Regions from separate parts of the Agrobacterium sp. 16-2014-1-2a genome, predicted to be linked through region 2. Evidence: riboswitches for the same ligand, from Rfam matches in the RefSeq annotation. Region 2 holds a riboswitch; the other holds the start of a gene.
The links. Region 2 has a riboswitch for thiamine pyrophosphate ahead of ACQZ45_RS24475 (ABC transporter permease). Riboswitches for the same ligand answer to the same signal wherever they lie in the genome.

Region 1: another riboswitch for thiamine pyrophosphate. It lies ahead of thiC (phosphomethylpyrimidine synthase ThiC); the one in region 2 lies ahead of ACQZ45_RS24475 (ABC transporter permease).

The regions. Positions count from the first base shown of each region.
Region 1 is NZ_JBNWBX010000005.1:21,523-25,167, forward strand. It holds gene thiC (phosphomethylpyrimidine synthase ThiC) at 1-1,225, opposite strand, end outside; TPP riboswitch at 1,320-1,431, opposite strand; gene ACQZ45_RS16160 (acyl carrier protein) at 1,612-1,863, shown strand; gene ACQZ45_RS16165 (acyl-CoA dehydrogenase family protein) at 1,863-3,044, shown strand; gene ACQZ45_RS16170 (amino acid--[acyl-carrier-protein] ligase) at 3,049-3,645, shown strand, end outside.
Region 2 is NZ_JBNWBX010000011.1:133,135-136,779, reverse strand. It holds gene ACQZ45_RS24480 (ABC transporter substrate-binding protein) at 1-526, opposite strand, end outside; gene ACQZ45_RS24475 (ABC transporter permease) at 523-1,308, opposite strand; TPP riboswitch at 1,437-1,539, opposite strand; gene ACQZ45_RS24470 (TadE/TadG family type IV pilus assembly protein) at 1,721-3,010, shown strand; gene ACQZ45_RS24465 (alpha-glucosidase) at 3,096-3,645, opposite strand, start outside.

The sequences.
Region 1 (3,645 bases), on a different contig from region 2:
TCATGACCTGGCAATCCTTCGCCCATGCGATCTGTGTCAACTCACCGAGCGTCTCCAGCTCGGCAAATTGCGCGGCGTCGTTGGCGTCGGCAATCGAACCGGGCCGCAACCCGTCACCCAGCGAGAAGGAAACATCATAGGCACGGCAGATGTCGCAGATCTCGTCGAAATGCTCATAGAGGAAGCTTTCCTTGTGATGATGCAGACACCACTTGGCCATAATCGACCCGCCGCGTGAGACGATACCGGTGACACGGTTGACGGTAAGCGGAATGTAATGCAGCCGAACACCGGCATGGATGGTGAAATAATCCACGCCTTGCTCCGCCTGTTCGATCAACGTGTCGCGGAACACTTCCCAATTCAGGTCCTCGGCAATGCCGTTGACCTTCTCCAGCGCCTGATAAAGCGGCACTGTGCCGATCGGTACCGGCGAATTGCGGATGATCCATTCGCGGATATTGTGGATGTTGCGCCCGGTCGAAAGGTCCATGACGGTATCGGCACCCCAGCGGATCGCCCAGACCATCTTCTCCACCTCTTCGGCCATGGAGGAAGTGACGGCGGAATTGCCGATATTGGCGTTGATCTTGACCAGAAAATTACGGCCGATGATCATCGGCTCAAGCTCGGGGTGATTGATGTTGGCAGGGATGATGGCGCGACCCGATGCGACTTCCTGACGGACGAACTCCGGCGTCACATAATCGGGTATCTGCGCGCCAAAACTCTCGCCATCACGAGCCAGCTTCTCCTTCGCCGCTTCGCGCCCCAGATTTTCGCGGATGGCGATGAACTCCATTTCCGGCGTGATGATGCCTGCCCGCGCATAGGCAAGCTGCGTTACGGCTTTTCCTTCCGTGGCCCTCAGCGGCTGGTGGCGCACGGCGAATTCCGGCGTCAGCCGCTCGCCGGTGGCAAAGCCGTTATCCTCCGGTTTGACGTGCCGACCGTCGTAAGCCGCGACATCGCCGCGCGCTACAACCCAGTCGTGACGCAGGCGTGGCAGACCCTTTTCGATCAGAACGTTATGCAATGGATCGGTATAGGGGCCTGAGGAATCATAGACCGTGACCGGCGGTTCGCCCGCCGTCGGGTGGACGGCGATTTCGCGCATGGGCACGCGAATATGCGGATGCAAAATTCCGGTTTTGTGGATTTTCGTGGAGGCGGGATGCGGCCCGGTTGTGACGACAAGCGGGATATTCTTGGCAACGATATTCATCATGAGGCTCCAAAGTTTGACAGTGGAGACCCAGTTCGAGCCGGAATGATGGAAAATACCGACGCGTCGGCAGCGCAAGTTACACGCAATCCGACCTTCGGTCTTTGCACCGTCCCTACGCCAGTATGAACTGGATCAGGTTCAACGGGTCACTGCGCATAAAAGCAGAATCTCAGCCCCTTGACGGGACACCCCTGGTGAATGGACACAAGAGAAAACACCGCCCGACATTTGTCAAGGGTGCTGCTGATGGCTGGCAAAGGTGGACGAACAACAAAAGCGCCGTTAGTGGTAATTAACCTAACGGTTTAGGCGAATATTATCGTTTTCAAATTAACGATAAGCACAAACCATCCTGATGTTAAATTCATGGGAGATAAGTCGGAATGAATGCGACTATTCGTGAAATACTGGCAAAATTCGGCCAGCTTCCTACCCCCGTCGATACGATTGAAAACGAAGCAGATCTTTATGCGGCGGGTCTTTCTTCCTTTGCATCGGTGCAATTGATGCTGGGTATCGAGGAAGCTTTCGATATCGAATTCCCCGACAACCTCTTGAACCGCAAGTCCTTTGCCAGCATCAAGGCCATTGAAGACACCGTTAAGCTCATTCTGGATGGTAAAGAGGCAGCCTGATGAATGTGACCGTTGCGCCGCAGGATGAAACGCTGTCCGCGCGCGCAAGCCGCGTCGCAGCAATTGCCGCCAAACACGCGGACGAGGTGGACGTCACCGGTCGCTTCCCGGAGGAAGCCGTCAAGGCGCTGAGACAAGAGCGCCTTCTCGGCATTCAGGTCCCGTCCTCTCTTGGTGGCGAAGGCGCATCCATACAGCAAATCGCCGATATCTGCGCCCGGCTTGGCCAGGCCTGTTCGGCAACCGCGATGATTTTCGCCATGCACCACATCAAGGCATCGAGCCTTGTGGAACACGGCGAGACAAGCCCATGGCATGCGGGCTTCATGAGCCGCATTGCAAGCGAACAGCTTCTGCTCGCCTCGGCCACGACCGAAGGCGGAATCGGCGGCAATCTGCGCAATTCCATCTGCGCTATCGAGGTCGAAGGAGACATTTGCCGGCTGGAGAAGGACGCCACCGTCATTTCCTACGGCAGCAATGCGGATGCCATCCTCATCACCTCGCGCGCCCACAAGGATGCCGCCCCGGCCGATCAGGTGATGACCGTCTTCCTGAAAGATCAGTACAGGCTCGAGAAGACCCATGTCTGGGACACACTCGGCATGCGCGGCACCTGTTCGGACAGTTTCCTGTTCCGCGGCGAGGCACCGGCGGTGCAGATATTCCCAAAACCATTTGCGGAAATCGCTGCGCAATCCATGCTTGCAAGCTCGCATCTTCTGTGGAGCGCCGTTTGGTATGGCATCGCGTCGGATGCGGTGCTGCGCGCGCAATCCTTCGTCAGGACGGCTGCACGCAAGTCGCCCGGTGTCACACCGCCAGGCGCTATCCACATTGCCGAAATTTCCACGAAATTGCAGGTGGTCAAATCCAACGTCATTGCGGGCGTAAAGGCTTACGAAGACACCAAGAGCGACCCGGACAAGCTGATGTCCATGGCGTTCGCGGTTGCCATGAACAATGTGAAGATCTGTTCTTCGGAAACCATTCTAGAGATCATCGACCAAGCGATGCTGGTCTGCGGCATCATGGGTTACAAGAACGGTACGCCCTACAGCCTTGGCCGACACCTTCGCGACGCGCATTCCGCGCGCCTGATGATTTCCAACGACCGTATTCTCGGCAATTCCGCCAATCTCCTGCTGGTTCACAAGCAGGACACCAGCCTCTTGGGATAAGACCATGGATATGCAAACATCGTTTCTCGATCTACTGTTCGAAGAAGGCCTGCTGATTGAAACGGGTGTCGATGGTCTTTACGGACGCAGCGGCCAGTTCGAGGACGTCATTGCCGCATTCGAACGCCTGATCGACCGCACCGGCGGCCCGGACAGTGCAGAGGCGATCCGCTTCCCGCCCGGCATCAACCGCGCCTATTTCGAAAAGAGCGGTTACATGAAAAGCTTCCCGCAGCTTGCGGGCACGGTGCATTCCTTCTGCGGTTGCGAACTTGACCATGTCAGCCTTCTCAAATCCATGGATGAGGGCGGCGACTGGACAAAGGACCAGAAAGCAACCGATATCGTGCTGACGCCGGCCGCTTGCTACCCTCTTTATCCGACCATCGCCAAGCGCGGCGCATTGCCTTCCGGCGGCGGTCTCTACGACATCCAGTCCTATTGTTTCCGCCATGAACCCTCGAAGGACCCGGCACGTCAGCAGCTTTTCCGCATGCGGGAATATGTGCGCATGGGCACGGAGAGTGATGTGACCGAATTCCGCCAGACATGGATGGATCGCGGCGTGGCGATGATGGAAGCCGTGGGCCTTGAAGTGACC
Region 2 (3,645 bases):
CGACCTTGCCGGCGATCAGGGATGGCGAGAGTGAGAAATTGACGTTGACCAGTTCAACATCGTCCTTTGTCAGTCCCTCCTTCTCCAGCATGCGCTTCAGCATCGCATCCTCGAAACCGGAAACCGAGAAGCCGACCTTCTTGCCTTTCAGGTCCTTCAGGCTCTTGATCGGCCCGTCGGCCAGAACGGTGACGGTGTTCAGCGGGGTTTCGACCAGCGTGCCGAAACGGACGAGCGGCAGCCCTGCATCGTGGTCGAGATAGAGGTTCGGCTGGTAGTGTACACCGATATCGGCCTGTTTTGCCGAGACAAGACGCGGCACGGCGGATGGGTCCGCAGGCGGAACCAGCTCAACGTCCAGCCCGGCATCTGCGAACAGGCCGCGTTCCTTGGCAATCACCATCGGTGCATGGTCCGGGTTCACGAACCATTCCAGCAACACGGTAAGCTTGTCGGCCGCCTGCGATTGCACAGGCGAAAGCACGCTTGCTGCCGCGACGACGAGGGAAAGAAGAGTTCGTTTCATGGTGCCGAAAGTCTCCGCAAATGTTTGAAAGGAATGAGATGGTCTGTTTCTTTGGCCCAGGGGGCGAGGTTGGCCGTTGCCCGGTCGACGACAAGCCGCAGCAGCACCGCCATGACGGCGAGAATGGTCATGGCGGCGAACATTGTGTCGGTCTGCATGCGGGCATTGGACTGGATCATGACAAAACCGAGCCCGGCGGAGGCGCCCACCCATTCGCCAATGACCGCGCCGAGCGGGGCGAGCGGAGCTGCGACCCTCAGCCCGGAAATGAGTGAGGGAAGCGCCAGCGGCACACGCAGCCGGGTGAGGATTTGCCAGTGGCTCGCCTCCGTCAGCGAGGCGGCATCGAGGATTGTCCGATCCGTGCGATTGAGGCCGTCGGTGAAGGCTGAAGCGACGGGGAAAAAGATGATGATCGCCGTCATGACAACTTTCGAGGCCATGCCGAAACCGAACCAGAGTACGAGAATGGGGGCCAGCACGAAGACCGGAAATGCCTGCAACACGAGAACCATGGGCCAGACGAGGCGGCCAAAACGCGGGACGGCGGCAATCGTAAAGGCAACGAGAATGCCGGCGGCAATGCCAGCCGCAAGCCCGACAGCCATTTCACCTGATGTCACCATGGCCTGTCCGAACAGGAAGGCTGGCTGGCGCAGGAGTGCTGCGGCAACATCGGCGGGCGAGGGCAGGATGTAGCGGGGCGGTGCAAACAGCCAGATGCCCAGCTGCCAGACAATCAGAATAAGGACGACGCCCTTCAGCGCATGGGAGGCACGCATCGGCCGGGGCTCAGACGCAGCCGTACCGTATACGAAGGGAAGGATGTTTCATCATCATCGTTCGGTCTCCAGCTGTGGCGATCACGGAGATCCGGGCAAAGCGGAGAAGAGAAAGGGCAGTACCGCAAACGCGCTACAGTTTCCGTTCCTACGCCGGCATGACCCGGATCAGGTTCAAGGGTCCGGCTCATCGCCATCTCAGCACCGTCTGGTGCTCCCCTCGGAAGAGACTGTTTTGCTAGGAGGGTTTTGAAGTAATGTCAACGTTGAAAGTTAACGAGAATATTGGCGCATTTGCCGCGAACATATTAGTTGTTGATTATATTAAGTTTATCAAAAATTAGTTATTTATTGAAACCGCTTTTCAATTCCGCTGTATTAGCTTCAGCTCCCAGATTGGTTGGGGGCGAACTTGAAAAACTTCTGGCGAGAGAAATCTGGAAATTTTGGCATTCTGACCGCGCTGCTCATGGTGCCTCTGTGCGGGGCTGCCGGTGTGGCGCTCGATATTACGCGCGGCATGTCGGTCAAAGCCGATCTGCAGCAGGCGGCGGATTCCGCGGCTCTGGCGGCAGTCGCCGATATGTCCGCAAGTGTTCAGGCGGCAAAGAAGATGTCGGGGGACGGTGTCATTCCCGTCGGCAATGAAGAAGCCCGGGCATTCTTCGATGGCAATCAGCGCGGCGACGCGGACTACACCATTACCTCTGTCGATGTTTCGGTGATCAAGCACGGCAATGTGGTCGAGTCGTCCGTCAGCTTCAAGGCGTCGGTCAGCACGACCCTCTCAGGGCTTCTGGGGAAGGATTTCGTTTCGGTTGGCGGCACGGCCACGGCCAAATACGAAACGGAAACCTTCAGCGATTTCTATCTTCTGCTTGATAATACGCCCTCCATGGGAGTGGGCGCGACACCCACGGATGTTGCCACCCTGGTTGCGAACACTGGCGATAAATGCGCTTTTGCCTGTCACATCGTGAAGGACGGCGTGGCAGACCCGAACAGCTATTACTTCAAGGCCAAGAAACTCGGGGTTACAACGCGTATCGACGTGGTTGCCAAGGCAACCGCCAGCCTGATGGACACGGCAAAGTCCACGCGCAAAAGCAGCAATCAATATCGCATGGCCGTCTATACCTTTGGGGAACGGGCGGAAGATACCAAGCTGCTTGAGGTCGTTTCGCTAACCTCGGATCTCGACGCAGCAAAGAAAAAAGCTGGTGAAATCAACCTGATGTCAATCCCCTATCAGGGATACAACAACGACCAGCAAACAGATTTCGACCGGGCACTGATCCAGATTGGAGATAAGGTCGGCAGTTCGGGCACGGGCGCAAGCTCGGCAAATCCGGATAAGGTTATTTTCTTTGTTTCAGACGGGGTGGGCGACAGTTACAAGCCGTCCTCCTGTACGAAAAAACTGACAGGAGGCCGCTGTCAGGAGCCGATCGACATCAAAGACTGTACGAAACTGAAGGAAAAGGGTTTTCGTATCGCGGTGCTTTATACCACCTATCTGCCGCTGCCGACGAATGACTGGTATAATAGCTGGATCAAGCCCTTTCAGGCGGAAATCGGCTCACGCATGCAGAGCTGCGCTTCCCCGGGTCTGTACTTCGAAGTCAGCCCGTCCCAGGGCATCAGCGACGCGATGACGGTACTGTTCAAGAAAGCCATTACATCACCACGCCTGACGGGCTGATGGCCGTTTAGCGAGGCCTGTTAGAGCATCGGTTGAACGCCGCAATATTTGCGGCGTTTTTTGGAAATGGCCGGAAGGTGATGCTTCAAGCGATATTGCGAAGCTGTTCAAATAACGCAGTAAAGGGCGTTTCAGCGCGGTAAAACACAGCCGGCTGGCCTATCGGAGCCTCCACGGTGATCTCGTGCCCGCCAAAATACCGCGCGCCACTCCAAAGATGCATCCATTCCCCATCGCCCGGAAGGTAAAGCGTGCGCTGCGTCTCCCCCGCCTTCCAAACTGGTGCGACCAGCATGTCGGCCCCATAGAGATAGCTGTCCTGAATGGCATAGGTCTGCCGGTCGTTCTCGTGATGCAGGAAAAGCGGGCGCTGTACCGGCAGGCCGGTTTTGGCCGCTTCAGTGGAAAGCGATTTCAGATAGGGGGCGAGTGCGACATAGATCGCCGTCATGCGGGCAAAATGGCCAAGAACCGTCTCGTCCTGATCGATCTGGAGATTGTCGCGCGGGCGATTGCCCTCATGGGTGCGCATGACAGGAGTAAAGGCTGCCATCTCCGTCCAGCGCATGATGAGTTCCGGGGTTCTGACATTGCCGAACAGGCTGGTATAACCGCCAATATCGGAATGGTGATAG